2 linked regions of the Constrictibacter sp. MBR-5 genome follow. The protein of the gene in region 2 interacts with the protein of the main gene of each other region in a pairwise test. Links are inferred from orthologs where the notes say so. Each region holds a gene or a part of one and is shown on either strand. Other genes may lie near its edges. The genes, in order: ssb and ABIE65_RS09715.

Region 1 (8,911 bases), on a different replicon or contig from region 2:
AGACCCGGACCTCGTCGACGGGGAAGCGGATGCAGCGCGCTTTCGCCGTGGCGAGCAGCACGTGGTCCGCCTCGCTGCAGGTCGCGACGCCGACGAGGCTGTCGCCCTCGTCGAGCTTCATCGCGATCTTGCCGTTCACGTTGATGCTGACGAAGTCGGAGAGCTTGTTGCGGCGAACGTTGCCGTTCGCCGTGGCGAACATGACGTGCCAGTCGCCCCAGCGTTCCTCGTCCTCCGGCATCGGCATGATGGTGGTGATCGTCTCGCCGGGCGAGAGCGGCAGCAGGTTCACCATCGCCTTGCCGCGCGCCGTCGGCGTGCCGATCGGCAGGCGGTAGACCTTCAGCTTGTAGGCGATGCCGTTCGAGGAGAAGAACAGTATCGGCGTATGCGTGTTGGCGACGAAGACCTGGCGGACGAAATCCTCCTCGCGGGTCGCCATGCCGGCGCGGCCCTTGCCGCCGCGGCGCTGGGCCCGGTAGGTCGACAGCGGCACGCGCTTCACATAGCCGGTCTGGCTGACCGTGACGACCATGTCCTCCGAGGCGATAAGGTCCTCGATGTCCTGGTTGAAGTCGCCGTCCTCGATGACCGTGCGGCGGGGATCGGCGAAGCGGTCGCGAACCGCCACGAGTTCCTCGCGCAGGACCTTGTACAGCGTTTCCCGCGAGCGGAGGATCTCGAGCAGGCCCTCGATCGTGTCGACCGTCTCCTTCAGGTCCTGGGCGATCTTCTCGCGCTCGAGGCCGGTGAGGCGGTGCAGGCGCAGGTCGAGGATGGCGCGGGCCTGCTCCTCGGACATGGTGTAGTCGTTGCCGTCGAAGGCGCCGCCAGGCTCGCCGACCAGGGCGATCAGGGGCGCCAGGTCGAGGGCGGGCCAGCTGCGGCCGGTCAGGGCGGCACGCGCCTCCGCGGGGTCGCCGGCGCGCCGGATGGTGGCGATCACCTCGTCCAGGTTGGCGACCGCGACGGCGAGGCCGATCAGGGTATGCGCCCGCGCCCGCGCCTTGCCGAGACGGAAGACGGTGCGTCGGGTGATCACCTCCTCGCGGAAGGCGACGAACGCCGCCAGCATGTCGCGGAGCGGCAGCATCTCGGGGCGGCCGCCGTTGAGGGCGAGGGCGTTGACGCCGAAGCTCGTCTGCAGCGGCGTGAAACGGTAGAGCTGGTTCAGCACCACGTCGGACTGGGCGTCGCGCTTCAGCTCGATCACGACGCGGATGCCGTGCCGGTCGGACTCGTCGCGCAGCTCCGAGATGCCGTCGATCAGCTTCAGCGCCACCACTTCGGCGATGCGCTCGACCATCCGGGCCTTGTTGACCTGATACGGCACCTCCGTGACGATGATCGCCTCGCGGTCGCGCGCCATCGTCTCGATCGCCGTCTTGGCGCGCATCATGATGCTGCCGCGGCCGGTCGCGTAGGCCTGCCGGATGCCGCCGCGGCCGACGATGATGCCGCCCGTCGGGAAGTCCGGGCCGGGCACGATCTCCAGCAGTTCCTCGACCGTGATGCCCGGGTTGTCAATATAGGCCAGCGTGGCGTCGACCACCTCGCCGAGATTGTGCGGCGGGATGTTCGTCGCCATGCCGACGGCGATGCCGCCGGCGCCGTTGACCAGCAGGTTCGGGAACTGCGCCGGAAGAACCGTCGGCTCGCTCTCGGACTCGTCGTAGTTCGGCTGGAAGTCGACGGTGTTCTCGTCGATGCCGGCGAGCAACGCCTCGGCGGACCGCGCGAGGCGCGCCTCGGTGTAGCGCATGGCCGCCGGCCGGTCGCCGTCCATCGAGCCGAAATTGCCCTGGCCGGTGACCAGGGGCAGGCGCATGGAGAAATCCTGCGCCATGCGGACCATGGCGTCGTAGATCGCCGAATCGCCGTGCGGATGATACTTGCCCATCACGTCGCCGACGACGCGGGCCGACTTGCGGAAGGGCTTCGCCCAGTCGTAGCCGCCCTCCAGCATCGCGTAGAGGATGCGGCGATGTACAGGCTTCAGACCGTCGCGGACGTCGGGCAGCGCGCGGGACACGATCACGCTCATCGCGTAATCGAGGTAGGAGCGCTGCATCTCCTCCTCGATCGTGACCGGCTTGATGTCCTGCGGATCGATGGGGGTAGGGGGCGTCTCGCTCAAGCTCTGTGTCCCGGCCCTGCTGCGGTCGCCTCCGTTACGGGCGGCGTGGTCCGCAGTCCGGCCCAATTGTTTCGGTGTCGGTGCCGCGACGGCCCGTCAGATGGCGACCATGGCCGGCCCGGCAGCGCCGGACAATAAGGTGGTGCGTCTAGTAGCAGATATCACGCCTCCGGGAAACGCCGCTCCGGGGCGGCGCGGTACCCGTGCCGGCTCGGAACGCCACCCGGCTCAGAACGGGATGTCGTCGTCCAGGTCGGCCGGCGGGGGCGTGCGGCCGCTGGCGGGACGGCTGCCGCCGCCGAAGGAGGACTCGCCGCCGAAGCCACCACCGCCACCACCGCCGCCGCCACTGTATCCGCCACGGTCGGGCTCGTAGCCGGACCCGCCTTCGCCGGCGCCGCCAGGGCCGCCGGCGCGGCTGTCGAGGATGGTCAGTTCGCCGCGGAAGCGGGAGAGCACCACCTCGGTGGTGAACTTCTCGACGCCCGACTGGTCCTGCCACTTCCGGGTCTGAAGCTGGCCTTCGACATAAACCTTGGAGCCCTTCTTCAGGAAGCGCTCGGCGATGTCGGCGAGGTTCGGGTTGAAGATCACCACCCGGTGCCACTCCGTCCGCTCGCGCCGCTCGCCGGAGGCCTTGTCGCGCCAGTTCTCCGACGTCGCGAGGTTCAGCTGGGCGACCTTCTCGCCGCTCTGCAGGTGCCGGATCTCGGGATCGCGCCCGAGATTGCCGACGAGAATGACCTTGTTGACGCTGCCTGCCATGGGAACCCGCGAGAGGAGATGTGATGGGAGCGAGGCAGGTTACACCGCCGCGGCTGCGCTGGCCATGACGGGTTTCCCACAAGGGGCGCAGGCGCCGGCTTGATTCCATTATAGTGGAATATATGATGCAGATATGAGTATGGATGCCTTGGACATCGACGACCGGCTGGGCGCGCGCATTCGGGCGCTGCGGGCGGAGCGCGGACTGACGCTCGACGCGCTCTCGGCTGCCGCCGAGGTGAGCCGGGCGATGCTCTCCCGGATCGAGCGGGGCGAGTCGAGCCCCACGGCGCAACTGCTCAACAGGATCTGCGGCGGTCTCGGGGTGACGCTGTCGGCCCTGTTCGCGGCGGCGGAGGCGGCCGGCCGGCCGCTCGTCAGGCGGGCGGAGCAGCAGGTGTGGCGGGATCCCGGTTCGGGGTACGTGCGGCGCAACGTCTCGCCGCCTGGTACCGGCTCCGCCGCGGAGCTCGCCGAGATAGAGCTTCCGCCGGGCGCCTGCGTCGGTTTCGAGAACCGACGCGTCGCCGGCACGGACCAGCACGTCTGGGCGCTCGACGGCGCGCTGGAGGTGGAACTCGGTTCCGACGCCTACAGGCTGGAAAGCGGCGATTGTCTTTTCATGCGCTTCGACCGTCCCGTCCTTTTCCGCAATCCGACGCGGCGGCCCGTGCGCTATGCCGTCGTCATCAGCCATGGAGCCGTGCGGCCATGACTCTTTCGTCCGACATCACCATCCGCACCCTCAATGCCGTGGAGGCCGAGGCGCGCCTCGGCGAGCTTGCCGACATCCTGGTGGACGCGGTGGTGCACGGTGCGTCGGTCAACTTCATGGCCGGGTTCGCGCACGACGAAGGCCGCGCCTTCTGGGCGAGGCAGCTGCCGTCGATCGCCGAAGGCATGACGCACCTCCACGTCGGCGAGGCCGAAGGCCGGCTGATCGGCACGGCGCTGCTGATGTATGCGCATCAGCCCAACGCGCCGCACCGGGCCGACGTGGGCAAGATGCTGGTGCATTCGTCGGCGCGCCGCCGCGGCCTCGGCCGCCGGCTCCTCAGCGCGGTGGAGGCCGCCGCCGCGGCGGCCGGCCGGACCCTGCTGCTGCTCGACACCGAGAGCGGCAGTGCCGGCGACAGGCTGTACCGCAGCTGCGGCTGGATCGAGGTGGGCCGCGTGCCCGACCATGCCTTCCGGCCCGACGGCCGGTTGGCGGAGACCACGATGTTCTACAAGCGGGTGGGGGCGGCGGCAGGCTGACGTCGCGGCCGGCGGAGAGCCCCGCGATGCTCGTGCAGTCTGCCAAATACGCAATTTTAGCAATAATCAAAACAGTCTTTATCGAAAATATTCGTAAATGTAAATCTAAGTAATTCGACCTGTTTACTCTCGTTTAAGATTTTTCGATCAATATTCGTCTCGACGCGGCTGATGAACCCGGCCGGAACGAGGAGACGAGACATGCACTACGTCGCGATGATGTTCACCGTCGCCGCCCTGTCCCTGGGCATGAGCGGCAAGTTCGACAGCGCCTACGACGCGGCGTCGCGCGGCGAGTTCGGGACGGCGGCGGTCGAACTCGCGTCCTCGGTTCATCGTGCCTTCGAGGAACAGGACACCACGAAGCAGGAGCGCCTGGCCTACGAACGTTCCTGGCGCTGACCGGCGGGGTGACGCGAGGCCGCGGTGCGGCCGTCGCGGGGCATGCCGGCGCGCTCCATCCTTGACTGCGCGCTCGGGCATACCTATACACCACGCCTCGCTTTTGTGATCGAGGCATCTGACTCATGGCCCATTCAAGGTCGGCGAAAAAGCGCATCCGCCAGACGGAGCGCCGGACCATCGCCAACCGTTCCCGCACCAGCCGTATCCGCACCTATATGAAGAGGGTGGAGACGGCTATCGCCGGCGCCGACAAGGGCGCCGCACAGGAAGCTTTCGCTGCAGTCCAGCCGGAGCTGATGCGCGGCGTGTCGCGCGGCATCGTCCACCGGAACATGGTTGCGCGTAAGCTCTCGCGGCTTTCCAAGCGAATCAAGGAGATGGGCGCCAGCAGCTGAGGCGCTCATCCGGTAGGGCTTACCGAAGCGCCGCGCCCCACCTGGGCGCGGCGCTTTCGTTTCTCTGGTAATGCCTTGATTTCATTGGATGCTTGAAGATTTTGCCGGTGTTCACGAAGTGATCTATTGCCCCTCCCTCGCGACCCGCATTAAAGTCGGGCGTCCGTTGGGGAGACGGAAATGACAAAGAATAAAGTCACGTTGAGACTTCGGGAGCACTAGCCGGGCACACGCTGTCGGCTGGGAATACTTCCTGGATTCAGCCGAATCCACGCTCGTCTCATCGGCATGGCGATCTTTAGTCCATTCGCTTTGGGATAGCCGCCGGCGGAACTTTCGTTTCGCCGCGACGCTCACCCTTTGTCTGCGCGCCGGAACCGGCGCTGCGCGGGAGGTGCAAAACATGGCTGACTACGCGGGAGACGTGTCACCCGAGAAGGCCTGGCAGGGGCTGGGCGCGGAGAGCGGCGCCGTTCTGGTCGACGTGCGAACGCGGCCGGAATGGCAGTTCGTCGGTCTGCCCGACCTGTCTCCGCTCGGCAAGCAGGTGGCCGCGGTCAGCTGGCAGGTCTATCCGACGATGGAGCGCAACCCGCAATTCGAGGAGGCGGTTCGTTCCGTGGCGCCGTCCCCGGACGTGCCGGTGTATTTTCTCTGCCGGTCCGGCGTGCGTTCGCGTGCCGCCGCGATCGCGATGACGGCCGCAGGCTACGGCCGATGCTACAATGTCGCCGGCGGGTTCGAAGGCGGCCTGGATGAAACGCGCCATCGTGGCGCGCGCGAGGGATGGAAGGCCAGCGGCCTCCCCTGGGTCCAGGAATAGACAGATGGAGCGATCGGAAGTTCGAAGCGCGCAGTGGGCGCGCGTGCGCGGGCGTTTGCGCGCCGAGTTCGGCGACGGCGTCTTCCGCAGCTGGATAAAGCCGATGACGTTCGTCGGCTGCGATGCCGGAACGGTCCGGATCGGCGTTCCCACCCGATTCCTCCGCGACCGGGTCAGCGCGCAGTACGGCGACAGGCTGAGATGCCTGTGGACCGAGGAAGACGACGGCGTCCAGGAGATCGACCTCGTCGTCATCAGCGCGATGGCGCAGCGTGCCGCCGAAGAGGAGGCGCGGAAGGCGACCCACGCGGCCGAGGCCAACGGCGAGGCCAGTGCCGCCGGCGAGCCGGCGGCGCCCGCCGGAACGAACGGCCATGCCGCGGCGCGGCCGTCGATCCGTGTCGTCCAGAACGAGGACGACTGGATCGACACGCTGAGCGCGCCGCTCGACCAGCGGCTGACCTTCGACAATTTCGTCTCGGGCAAGCCCAACGAGTTCGCCCATGCGGCGTGCCGCCGGGCCGCGGAGGCGGAGCGCCCGCCGTTCAATCCGCTGTTCCTCTACGGCGGCGTGGGGCTGGGCAAGACGCACCTGATGCACGCCATCGCGTGGCACATCCGCGAGCGCGACCCGCACAGGCGCGTCGTCTACCTGTCCGCCGAAAAATTCATGTACCAGTTCATCCGCGCCGTGCGCTTCCGCGACACGATGGCCTTCAAGGAGCAGTTCCGCTCCGTGCATGTGCTGATGGTGGACGACGTCCAGTTCATCTGCGGGCGGGAGAGCACGCAGGAAGAATTTTTTCACACGTTCAACGCGCTGATCGACCAGAACCGCCAGATCGTCATCTCGGCCGACAAGTCGCCGGCTGACCTGGAGGGGCTGGAGGAGCGCATGCGCTCGCGGCTCGGCTGGGGCCTCGTCGCCGACATCCATCCGACGACCTATGAGCTGCGGCATTCGATCCTGGAGGCGAAGGCCGACCAGATGGGCGCGAAGGTGCCGGTGCAGGTGCTCGAGTTCCTGGCGGCGAAGATCACCTCCAACGTGCGCGAGCTCGAGGGGGCGCTGCTCCGCCTGACCGCTCATGCCGACCTGGTCGGCCGGCCGATTTCGGTCGATACGGCGCAGGAGGTCCTGCGCGACGTGCTGCGGGCGAACGACCGCAAGGTGACGATCGAGGAAATCCAGAAGCGGGTCGCCGAGCACTACAATATCCGCCTCGCCGACATGCACTCGCCGCGCCGCGCCCGCGCCGTCGCCCGGCCGCGGCAGGTGGCGATGTATCTCTCCAAGCAGCTGACCTCGCGGTCGCTGCCGGAGATCGGGCGCAAGTTCGGCGGCCGCGACCACACCACCGTGATGCACGCGGTGCGCAAGATCGAGGAGCTGCGGGCCGGCGACAACGGCCTGTCCGAAGACATCGACCTGCTGCGCCGCATGCTGGAGAATTGATCGCTCAGGCCGGGGAGGTGGCGATGGCGGGTCCGGTTCCGAACGCGGAGAGGGCCCTCGTGCTCTTCTCGGGAGGACAGGATTCGACGGTCTGCCTCGCCTGGGCGCTGCAGCGGTTCGAGCGGGTCGAGACGATCGGCTTCGACTACGGCCAGCGGCACCGCGTCGAACTCGACTGCCGCGCCGCCGTTAGGGCGCGGCTGGTCAGGGCCTTTTCCGGTTGGGCCGGCCGGCTCGGCGACGACCATCTGCTCGACCTGGGGGTGCTCGGCCGGATCAGCGACACCGCGCTTACCGGCGATGCCGAGATCCGTTTCGCCGAGAGCGGCCTGCCGACGACCTTCGTGCCGGCGCGGAACCTGCTGTTCTTCACCTTCGCCGCCGCCGTCGCCTATCGCCGCGGCCTGCGCCACATGGTGGGCGGCATGTGCGAGACCGACTATTCCGGCTATCCCGACTGCCGCGACGACACGCTCAAGGCGCTGCAGGTCGCGATCAACCTGGGCACCGACAGCCGCTTCGTCCTGCACACGCCGCTGATGTGGATCGACAAGGCGGGCACGTGGGACATGGCCGAAGACATCGGCGGAAGCGCGCTCGTCGATCTCGTCGTGCAGGAGACGCATTCCTGCTATCGCGGCGACCGCAGCCAGCTTCACGCCTGGGGCTATGGCTGCGGCAGTTGCCCGGCCTGCGAATTGCGCGCAGCCGGCCATGCGCGTTGGGCGGCCGGACGGAATCTCGCCCCGGAGGGATCCCAGCCCGGCTGACCGTCCGTTTCCCTCCGTCGCGCTTCGGCGTAGCGTCGTGCAAAACGATGGAGGAACACGATGGCCCGGCAGATCGATGGACGTGTGGTGCTGATCTCCGGCGCCGGTGGCGGGTTGGGATCGGCTATGGCCCGCGGTCTGGCCGAAGTCGGGGCGCGTCTCGCCCTCCACGATCTGCGACATCCCGCCGTCGCGGCGTTGGCCGGGTCCATCGGCGCCGACCGTACACTGGCCCTTTCCGGCGACATCGGCGACGAGGCGGAATGCCGCCGGGCGGTCGCGGCGACCTGCGAGCGGTTCGGCCGGATCGATGTCGTGATCAACAATGCCGGCGTCGGCATCGGCACGATCAGGCCGGACTACTACCGCCGACGGATCGACAGCTTTACCGACGTGTCGGCCGACGACTGGCGGCGCTTCTTCCGGGTGAACGTCGACGGCGCCTTCCACCTGACGCGGGCCGCCATGCCGCATCTGCGCCGCCAGGGCTGGGGGCGGGTCATCAACGTGACGACGACGCTCGGCACCATGTTGAGGCCCGGCTATGTCCCCTACGGCTGTTCGAAGGCGGCCCTGGAATCGCTCTCGTCGATCTGGGCGCAGGAGCTGGAGGGCAGCGGGGTCACGGTGAACGTCGTGGTGCCCGGCGGGCCGACCGACACGGGCATGGTGACGGCCGAGAACGGTCTGGACCGATCCGCCCTGCTGCGGCCCGAGGTCATGGTGCCGCCGGTGCGCTGGCTCTGCTCGTCCGCCGCCGACAGGGTGAACGGCCGCCGGTTCACCGGCAGCCTCTGGGACGCGACCGGCGGCGAAGAGGCGGCCGCCGTCGCCGCTGGCATGCCGATCGGCTGGCCGGGCGTCGGCCCGAACTGGTCGACCCCGCCGTCCGCGCCGGCATAA
Region 2 (9,169 bases):
CGCTGTAGCTCACGCCCCGGGCGGCGGCGACCCGCTCGCCATTGCCGTTGGCGCTTTCCGGGAATGGCCCCTGAGGGCCGGAATAGGCGATGCCGTAGTGGAGCGACAACCCGAGGATCGCAGCACCGAACAGTGTGAAGAAGACGCCCGGTCCGACGCGGGAGACGTGGATGGAGACGCCGCCGGGCAGTTCGAGCTTGCCGGCGCCGCGCTCGCGGCTCGGCATCGCCAGGAACAGCCGGTAGCCGCACCAGATCGCGATGCAGGCGCCGCCGACGACCACCAGGCGCTCGATCGAGCGCATGACGATGGTCACGATGAGCGGATCCATTGCTTCCCCCGTCGCCGACTGGCCAAGCCTACTACGACAGGAAGCGTCCGGCTGCCGGCGCGGACGCGCAAGTGATCACGTTCACATGAAGCTGTGCGGATCCACGTCGATCTGGAGCCGCACCTTCCGGCCGATCCGCGTCTCGCCGAGCCAGCGGTGCAGCACCTCCTGGACGTTGACGTGCCGGGCCGTCTGCAGGAGCAGGCGCCAGCGATGCTGGCCGCGCAGCAGGGCGAGCGGCGCCGGCGCAGGGCCGAGCATGCGCAGGTCCGGGCCGTGCGGCGCGGTGCGCGCCAGCGCTTTCGCCGAGCTTTCGACCTCCGCCGCCTCCGGCCCGGATAGGATCAGGGCCGCCAGACGGCCGAAGGGCGGCATGCCGCTGCGGCGGCGATTGTCCATCTCCGTCGCGACGAAGCCGTCGCGGTCGCCGCGGACCAGGGCCTCCATCACCGGCGCCTCGGGCTGCCAAGTCTGGAGCAGGACCCGGCCGGGCCGCTCGGCGCGCCCCGCCCGTCCCGCGACCTGGGACAGAAGCTGCCACGTCCGCTCCGCCGCGCGCAGATCGCCGCCGGCGAGGCCGAGGTCGGCGTCGACCACGCCGACGAGGGTGAGCATCGGAAAATGATGGCCCTTCGCCACGACCTGCGTGCCGATCAGGATGTCGATCTCGTGGTCGGTGACGCGCCGGACGAGTTCCGCTGCGGCCCGCGGCCCGGCCAGGAGGTCGCTCGCCATGACGCCCGTGCGCGCGTCGGGGAAGAGCAGTCCCACCTCCTCGGCGAGACGTTCGACCCCGGGGCCGCAGGCGACGAGGCTGCCCTCGGCGCCGCAGCCGGGGCAGGCGTCCGGCGGCGGCATGGCGAAGCCGCAATGGTGGCACTGCAGGATCTGGTGGAAACGATGCTCGACCAGCCAGGCGGTGCAGTTCGGGCACTGGAAACGGTGACCGCAGGCACGGCAGAGGGTCAGCGGCGCATAGCCGCGGCGGTTCAGGAACAGCAGCACCTGCTCGCCGGCGGCCAGCGTCTCGCCGACGGCCTCGAGCAGCGGCGGCGAGAGCCAACGGCCGCGGGCCGGCGGCGTGCGGCGCATGTCGATCGCCGCGATGTCCGGCATCAGGGCGCCGGCGTGGCGGTCCGGCAGACGCAGGGTCTCGTAGCGGCCGATCTCGACATTGTGCAGGGATTCGAGCGACGGTGTCGCCGAGGCGAGCACGATGGGGATGGCTTCGAGGTGCGCCCGCACGACCGCCATGTCGCGGGCGTGGTAGGCGACGCCGTCCTCCTGCTTGAAGGCCTGTTCGTGCTCCTCGTCGACGACGATCACGCCGAGGTCGGGAAACGGCAGGAAGAGCGCCGAGCGGGCGCCGACGGCGACGCGCACCGTGCCTTCGGCGATGCCGCGCCAAGTGTCGCGCCGGCGTGCGGGCGTCAGTTCGGAATGCCACTCGCCGGGACGGACGCCGAACCGCGCGGCGAACCGGTCGAGCCATTGGGCGGTCAGGGCGATCTCGGGCAGGAGGACCAGCGCCTGCCGCCCCTCTGCCAGCGCGGCGGCCATCGCCTCGAAATAGACCTCGGTCTTGCCCGAGCCGGTGACGCCGTCGAGCAGCACGGCGGAAAAGCGGCGCTGCTCGACCCGCTCGCGCAGCAGGTCGACGGCGCGGCCCTGCGCCCCCGACAGCTGCGGTCCCGGCCGGCGCCAGTCCGGGTCGACGGACAGCGCCGGAGACGGGAGGCCGACACGCTCCACCAGCCCGGCGCGCTCCAGGCCGTGCAGGACGGCGGTGCCCGCCCCGGTCTCGCGCGCGACGTCGGCGGCGGGACGCGCGAAGCCGTCGCCGAGCAGGGCGAGAACGCGGCGGCGCGCCGGCGTCTGGCGGAAGTCGGCCGGGATCTCCGTCCCCGTAAGCCGAAAGGCGGGAACGGGCCGCGGCGGCTCCAGCGCCGCGCCGACGCTCATCGCCATGCGCAGCACCGCACCCGGCGGCGTCAGCGTGTAGGCGCCGACCCAGCGCACCAGGCGGCGCATCGGCGCCCGCATCGGCGGCGCGTCGAGACGCCGCAGCACGGATTTCAGCCGGCGCGGCTCCACATCCGCGCGCTCGCCCTCGTCCCAGACGACGCCGACGACCGACCGCGGACCGAGCGGCACTTCGACGAAATCGCCCGGCGAGAGCAAAAGCTTCTCCGGCACGCGGTAATCGTAGGCGCCGGCCAGCGGGTACGGCAGCAGCACCGGCACGGTTTCCGGGGCGTCGTCGGGCCGCAGGACGAATTCCTCGGGGCGCGAACTGGCAAGGGAGCGGTCCATCGGCTACATTTACGGCCGGCGGCGGCGCCGCCAAACAGCAAGGAAGCGCGATCATGAAATTCTTCGTCGATACCGCCGACATGACCGAGATCCGCGATCTCGCGGAAACCGGGCTGCTGGACGGCGTCACGACGAACCCGTCGCTGATCGCGAAGTCGGGTCGGCGGATCCTCGACGTGATCGCCGAGATCTGCGAGGTCGTCCCCGGCCCGGTCAGCGCCGAGGTGGCGGCGACGGACCACGCCACCATGCTCGCCGAAGGGCGGCGGCTGGCGAAGATCGCGCCGAACGTCGCCGTGAAGGTGCCGCTGACGCGCGACGGGCTACGCACCTGCCGCGCGCTGGCCGACGAGGGCCGCATGGTCAACGTCACCCTGTGCTTCTCGGCTGCGCAGGCGATCCTGGCGGCGAAGGCCGGGGCGGCGTTCATCTCGCCGTTCGTCGGCCGCCTCGACGACGTCGGGCAGGACGGCATGATGCTGATCGCCGAGATCGTCGAGATCTATCGCCAGTACCCCGCCTTCGAGACCGAGGTCCTGGTCGCGTCGGTGCGCCACCCGCAGCATGTGGTCGAGTCGGCCAAGATGGGCGCGCACGTCGCGACGCTGCCGCCCAGCGTGCTGCGGCAGCTGTTCAACCATCCGCTGACCGACAAGGGTCTCGCCGGCTTCCTGGCCGACTGGAAGGGAACCGGGCAGTCCATCCTGGACGACGGCGCGCCGGTGGCCGCCGAATGACCGTAGAGCGGACGGACAGGTCGGGATGGTGAACGAGCCGGAGAAGCGAACCGAACCGCCGCGTGCCCCGACCGCCGCCGAGGTCGCCGCCTATCTGCGCGGCCATCCCGACTTCCTGGTGCGCCACCCGGATCTGCTGGGCGTGCTGACGCCGCCGTCGCGCCGCACGGGCGACACCGTCGTCGACATGCAGCACTTCATGGTCGAGCGGCAGCGCCGCGAGATCGACCGCCAGAAGGAGCAGTACGACAAGCTGGTCGGGATCACCCGCGGCAACCTCTCCAGCCAGAGCCGGGTGCATGCGGCCGTGCTGAAGATGCTGGCGGCGCGCAGCTTCGAACATCTGATCGACATCATCACCCACGAACTCAGCCATGCCCTGGCGGCGGACGTCGTCGGCCTGTGCGTGGAGAGCGACGGCAACACGATGCCCCGCACTGTGCGCGGCACCCTGTCCGTGCTGACGCCGGGCGAGATCGACGCCGCCATCGGAATCGACCGCGAGATCGCGCTGCGCAGCGGTCCGGAGGCCGGCAACCTCTCCGCCTTCGGCCCGGCCGCAGGCCTGATCCGCTCCGAGGCGCTGATCCGGCTGAAGATCAGCCGCATGACCCCGGAGGGCATGCTCGCCATCGGCTCGCGCCGGACGGACTTCTTCAAGCCGAGCCATGGCACCGAGCTGCTGAGCTTCCTCGGCCGCACCGTGGAACACAGCATCCGGACCTGGCTCGACCTGCCGCGCCCCGCCTGACGATGGCGCACGTGCCGCTCGCCGCCGACGTCGCCGCGGCCATGGAGGACTGGCGCCGATGGCTCGGTGCCGAGCGGCGGCTCTCCGTTCATACGCTGCGGGGCTACGAACACGACCTGCTGAGCTTCCTCGGCTTCCTGGCCGACCATCTCGGCGGCGCCCCGGACGTGGCCGCCCTCGGCCGGATGCGCCCGACCGACATCCGCGGCTGGCTGGCGCGGCGCGCCGGCGAGGGCGCCGAGGCACGAACCCGGGCGCGCGCCCTGTCGGCCGTCCGCAGCTTCTTCCGGCATCTCGGGCGCAGCGCCGCCATCGACGAGAGCGCGCTCGCCGCGGTGCGCGGCCCGCGCCTGCCGCACGGCGTGCCGAAGCCCCTGACGCGCGGCGAGGCGTCCGCGGTGCTCGAGTCCGCCGGCGACATGGAGGACGCGCCGTGGATCGGCCGGCGCGACTCCGCCCTGTTCGCCATGCTCTACGGCTGCGGCCTCCGCCTGGGCGAAGCCCTGTCCCTGACGCGCGGCGAGGCGCCGGCGGGCGACGCGCTGACCGTCACCGGCAAGGGGCGCAAGCAGCGCGTCGTCCCCGTCCTGCCGCTGGTGCGCGACCTGCTCGCGGCCTATCTCGCCGCCTGCCCCTTCGCGCTGGAGCGGACGGGACCGCTGTTCGTCGGGGCGCGCGGCGGGCCGCTCAATCCAGCCGTGGCGCAGCGGCAGATGCGCCGCCTGCGGCCGCTGCTCGGCCTCTCCAACACGGCGACGCCGCACGCCCTGCGGCACAGCTTCGCGACCCACCTCCTGGGTGCCGGCGTCGACCTTCGCGCCATCCAGGAACTGCTGGGCCACGCCTCGCTTTCCACGACGCAGCGCTACACGGCGGTGGACGCCGACAGGATGATGGCGGTCTATGCCGCCGCACACCCAAGGGCACGGAGGACGGCATGAGCCGCTGGCGGGCAATGACCAAGGACGATCTCGCGGCGGCCAAGGCCGTCGCCGACCGCGTCCACACCGAGCATCCCGAGGACGAGGCGGTCTTCGCGGACCGCCTGCAGATCCACCCGGAGGGCTGTCGGGTCATGGAGGCGGACGGCGCCATCGCCGCCTACATCCTGAGCCACCCGTGGCGGGCCTTCTCGCCGCCGCAGCTGAACAGCGTGCTGGGCTGCCTGCCGGAGGCGCCGGATACCTACTACATCCACGACATCGCCCTGCTGCCGCAGCTGCGCGGCACGGGCGCCGCCGTCGAGATGGTCGAGGCGGTCGCGAAGCACGCGGCCGACATCGGATTGCGGACGATTTCGCTGGTCGCGGTCAACGGCTCGGCCGGCTTCTGGCGCAGCCGGGGCTTCCGGCAGATCGAGGATCCCGCGATGGCGGAGACGCTCGCCAGCTACGGCGGCGGCGTCTTCATGATCCGCGACGCCCGCTGACGGGCGCTGACGGGCGCGCGCCGACCAACTCGAGAAGGCTGGGCGTCAGCTTCCCATCTGCCTGGGCAGCCAGAGCGAGATCTCCGGGAAGCCAATCAGCAGGACCATGATGACCGCCTCGGCCGCGATGAACCAGGCGAGGCCGCGGAAGATCGTGGTGAGCGGCACCGCGTCGCCGACCACGCCCTTCACGACATAGGCGTTGAGCCCGATCGGCGGGGTCAGCAGGCCGATCTCGATATACTTGACCACGATGACCCCGATCCAGACCAGGTCCAGCTTCAGCGCCTCGAACATCGGCAGGAAGACCGGCAGCGTCAGCAGCATCAGGCCGAGCGGGTCCAGGAACATCCCGAGGATCAGGTAGACGATCGAGATGCCGACGATCAGCCAGATCGGGTCGATCGCCCAGGAGCCGATCGATTCGGCCATGATCGTCGGCACGCCGGCGAAGGCGAGCAGCCGCGTGAGCAGCAGCGCGCCGATCGCGACGAAGAAGATCGACGCCGTGCTCTCCAGCGCCTCGACGACGCTGGTGCGGAAGGCGGTCCAGGTGAGCTGGCCGCGCAGCAGGCCGATGATCGCCGCGAACAGGGCGCCGAGCGCCGCCGCCTCGGTCGCCGTGGCGGTGCCGCTGTAGATGCCGCCGACCACGCCGAGCACGAGGACCGGGATCGGCCAGATCTCGAGCAGCACCCGGAACTTGTCGCCCCAGCTGACATGCTCGGTGACGCGCGGGGCGAGGCTGGGGTCGTAGACGCAGCGGCCGACGATCATCGCGGCATAGATGCCGGCCGTCAGAAGGCCGGGGAAGACGCCGGCGATGAGCAGGGCGCCGATCGATGTTTCGGTGAACCAGCCGTAGAGCACGAACAGAATGCTGGGGGGAATGAGCGCGCCGAGCGTGCCGGACGCGGCGACGACACCCGTGGCGAGCGCCTTGTCGTAGCCCATCTTCAGCATCTCGGGGATCGCCAGGCGCCCCATGGCCGCGGCGGTCGCGAGGCTGGAGCCCGAGGCCGCGGCGAAGCCGGCCGCCGCGAAGTTCGTCGCCACCGCCAGCCCGCCCGGCAGACGGCCGAGCCAGAGTCGCGCCGCCTTGAACAGGCTGGACGTCAGGCCGGTGTGATAGGCGATCGACCCCATCAGCAGGAACATCGGCACCGCCGAGAGCGACCAGCTCGCCCCGAACTCGAACGGCAGGTCGCCGAAGATGCCGAGGGCCGCCTCGGTGCTGCGCACCATCATCAGGCCGATCAGCGAGACGCCGCCCAGCGCCAGCCCGATCGGCACGCGCAGACCGATCAGCACGAGCAGCACGGCGATGGCCGCGAGGCCGACGAACAGATTGAAATCCATGGGGTATCGGCTCCGGGGGACGGCGCGGGGCGCGGGGGTCAGGCTTCTTCGACGACCATGTCGGATTTCGGCTGAGGCGTCGGTGCGCCGCGCCCGGTGAGCCCGAAGGTGAGGTCGCGCACCGCCTGCAGGACGAGGACGATGGCCATGGTCCCGAAGGCGAGCGGCAGCAGCCAGCGTGCCGGCCATGTGGGCAGGTCGAAGAAGGTGGCGTCCTGCACCTCGCCGGCGATCGTCGTGGCGATCGCATGCTCCAGGGTCAGGTATGCCAGCGTCGTCACGTAGACGAAGGTCAGCACCGCAACGATGCCCTCCAGCACGGCGAGGCGCTTGGCGGACATGTTCCGCGTGAAAAGTTCGACCAGCAGGTGCTTCTTGTGGACCTGGATGTAGGCGACCGGCAGGAACACGGTCGCCACCATGTAGTACCAGGCCACGATCTCCAGCGTCGCGACGATGGGCCGGTTGAAGACGGCCTTTGCAACGATGTCCGCACCGACGTGCAGCATCATCAAGGTGATGGCAACGCCGGCGATCGCCAGCAGGACGTTGCTCAGGATCGCTAGTGCGCGCTCGAGACCGGCCAAGACTTGCTCCAGAAATCGACGGTGGGACTTCGGGCGGGCCGGAGCCCGCCCATTCGGTCGCTTAGCCGGCTATTTGTCCTGAACCTTGTCGAACACCTCGCGCTGGAGGGCGGCCTGGTACCTGTCCCACTGCTCCGGCCCCCACGTCCCGTCGCCGATCTCGGCCACGATGGCCGTCCACTTCTCGACGTTCTTGGTGAACTGGTCGACGATCGGCTCCGGGTTCTTCACGCCGCGGGACGCGGCCAGTTCGATCACGCGCTTCGTGTCGTTCTCCCGGAATTTTTCGACCGCCTCGCCGAACGCCGCGGCGGGCTCGACCCACTGGACTCCCTTGGCCTGCGATTCCTTGCGGATCTCGGCGTCGTCCTTCTCGTAGACCTCGGCCATCTCGCGGGTCGCGCGCGCCAGATTCTCGCGGACGGCCTTCTTCTCCTTCGCGGACAGCTTCTTCCAGGTGTCCGTGCGGATGTTGATGAAGTTCGTCCCGTGATAGGTGCCGACGGGCCGGTCGGTGACCGACTTGACCAGGTCCCACAGCGTGTAGCTCTTCAGCCACGGCACCGGGCCCAGGGCGCAGTCGGCCTGCCCGCGCTGCAGCGCCTCGTAGATCTCGGCGCTCGTCACGTTCACCGGCGTGCCGCCCATCGCCGCCGCGAGTTGGCCCATGGCACCGGTGCCGCGGATCTTCTTGCCGGCCATGTCCTCCGGCTTGGCGACCGGCGCGCCGGTGCACATCAGGTAGTAGGGCGTCAGCGAGTAGCTGGCGAGCGGCAGGACCTTGTGCTTCAGATAGTCCTGCTTGCAGGGCTCGCAGTCGATCAGCAGCGTCTGGTTGACCGCACCGGTCATCACGCGCGCGTCCTTGCCGAGGACGGCGAGGTCGCTGGTCAGCGCGCTGGTGGACAGGTCGCCCGGCGTGTAGACGTCGGCGAGCAGTCCCATGTCGGCGGTGCCGTTGCTGATGGCGTTCAGCGTCGTCTTGCCGCTGGCCAGCGTGCCGCCGGGGAAGAGCTTGAAGGTCAGCGAGCCTCCGGTCGCCTCCTCCACCCGCTTGAAGAACGGCTCCAGCCCGGTCGCATGGACCGGATGCTTCGCTGGAACCGAGCTGGAATAGACGAGTTCGCGCGCGGTGGCGCTTTCGGGTGCGCCGGCGGCAAGGGCCACCACCCCCGTCAGCGCAACGAGCACCGACCGGATCCTGTACTCCATCCTTGTCTCCTCCCACTGAGACGTTTCAGCCCGGCCCGATCTGACGTCGGGTCCTTGGTCCAGCATGCTGGCACGCCGTCGGGGAGCGTGGGAAGGGGAATGTTGTCCAGACGTATCGGGCCGGCCGCAGCCCGCCCGGCCCGTCAGACGAGGGCGGAGGCCGCCGGATGGAAGTCGAATCCGAGGTCGGCGGCGACGGCCGCGTAGGTGATCCGGCCGCGATGGACGTTGAGGCCGGCGAGCAGGTGGCGGTCGTCGGCCAAGGCCTTGCGGTAGCCCTTGTCCGCGAGCGCCAGCACGAAGGGCAGCGTGGCGTTGTTCAGGGCGACGGTTGAGGTGCGGGCCACCGCACCCGGCATGTTGGTCACGCAGTAATGCACGACCTCCTCGTCGACATAGGTCGGATCGGCGTGGGTGGTCGGCCGGCTGGTCTCGCAGCAGCCGCCCTGG

What was found.
Region 1: the proteins of ABIE65_RS09715 (region 2) and ssb interact in binary tests that used the Escherichia coli proteins (3 or more experiments, as listed by UniProt). The link is inferred for Constrictibacter sp. MBR-5 from one-to-one orthologs.

Annotation. Positions count from the first base shown.
Region 1 is NZ_JBEPTK010000002.1:251,348-260,258, forward strand. Bases 1,135-3,839 are described here. They hold ssb (single-stranded DNA-binding protein), read right to left. Parts: upstream 2,903-3,839; coding sequence 2,366-2,902; downstream 1,135-2,365. Other genes in these bases: gyrA (DNA gyrase subunit A), read right to left, coding at 1,135-2,071; ABIE65_RS05175 (helix-turn-helix domain-containing protein), read left to right, coding at 3,042-3,617; ABIE65_RS05180 (GNAT family N-acetyltransferase), read left to right, coding at 3,614-3,839. Outside these bases: more of gyrA, read right to left, coding at 1-1,134; more of ABIE65_RS05180, read left to right, coding at 3,840-4,159; ABIE65_RS05185 (hypothetical protein), read left to right, coding at 4,361-4,561; rpsT (30S ribosomal protein S20), read left to right, coding at 4,687-4,959; ABIE65_RS05195 (rhodanese-like domain-containing protein), read left to right, coding at 5,363-5,782; chromosomal replication initiator protein DnaA, read left to right, coding at 5,787-7,238; 7-cyano-7-deazaguanine synthase QueC, read left to right, coding at 7,262-8,008; ABIE65_RS05210 (SDR family NAD(P)-dependent oxidoreductase), read left to right, coding at 8,069-8,911. UniProt on the Escherichia coli protein: Plays an important role in DNA replication, recombination and repair. Binds to ssDNA and to an array of partner proteins to recruit them to their sites of action during DNA metabolism. Acts as a sliding platform that migrates on DNA via reptation.
Region 2 is NZ_JBEPTK010000003.1:566,108-575,276, reverse strand. What follows is about bases 29-2,991. They hold ABIE65_RS09715 (primosomal protein N'), read right to left. Parts: upstream 2,645-2,991; coding sequence 413-2,644; downstream 29-412. Other genes in these bases: fsa (fructose-6-phosphate aldolase), read left to right, coding at 2,698-2,991; ABIE65_RS09720 (hypothetical protein), read right to left, coding at 29-331. Also shown: more of ABIE65_RS09720, read right to left, coding at 1-28; more of fsa, read left to right, coding at 2,992-3,381; ABIE65_RS09705 (DUF484 family protein), read left to right, coding at 3,407-4,132; ABIE65_RS09700 (tyrosine recombinase XerC), read left to right, coding at 4,135-5,073; ABIE65_RS09695 (GNAT family N-acetyltransferase), read left to right, coding at 5,070-5,561; ABIE65_RS09690 (TRAP transporter large permease), read right to left, coding at 5,607-6,920; ABIE65_RS09685 (TRAP transporter small permease subunit), read right to left, coding at 6,959-7,507; ABIE65_RS09680 (C4-dicarboxylate TRAP transporter substrate-binding protein), read right to left, coding at 7,577-8,719; ald (alanine dehydrogenase), read right to left, coding at 8,863-9,169.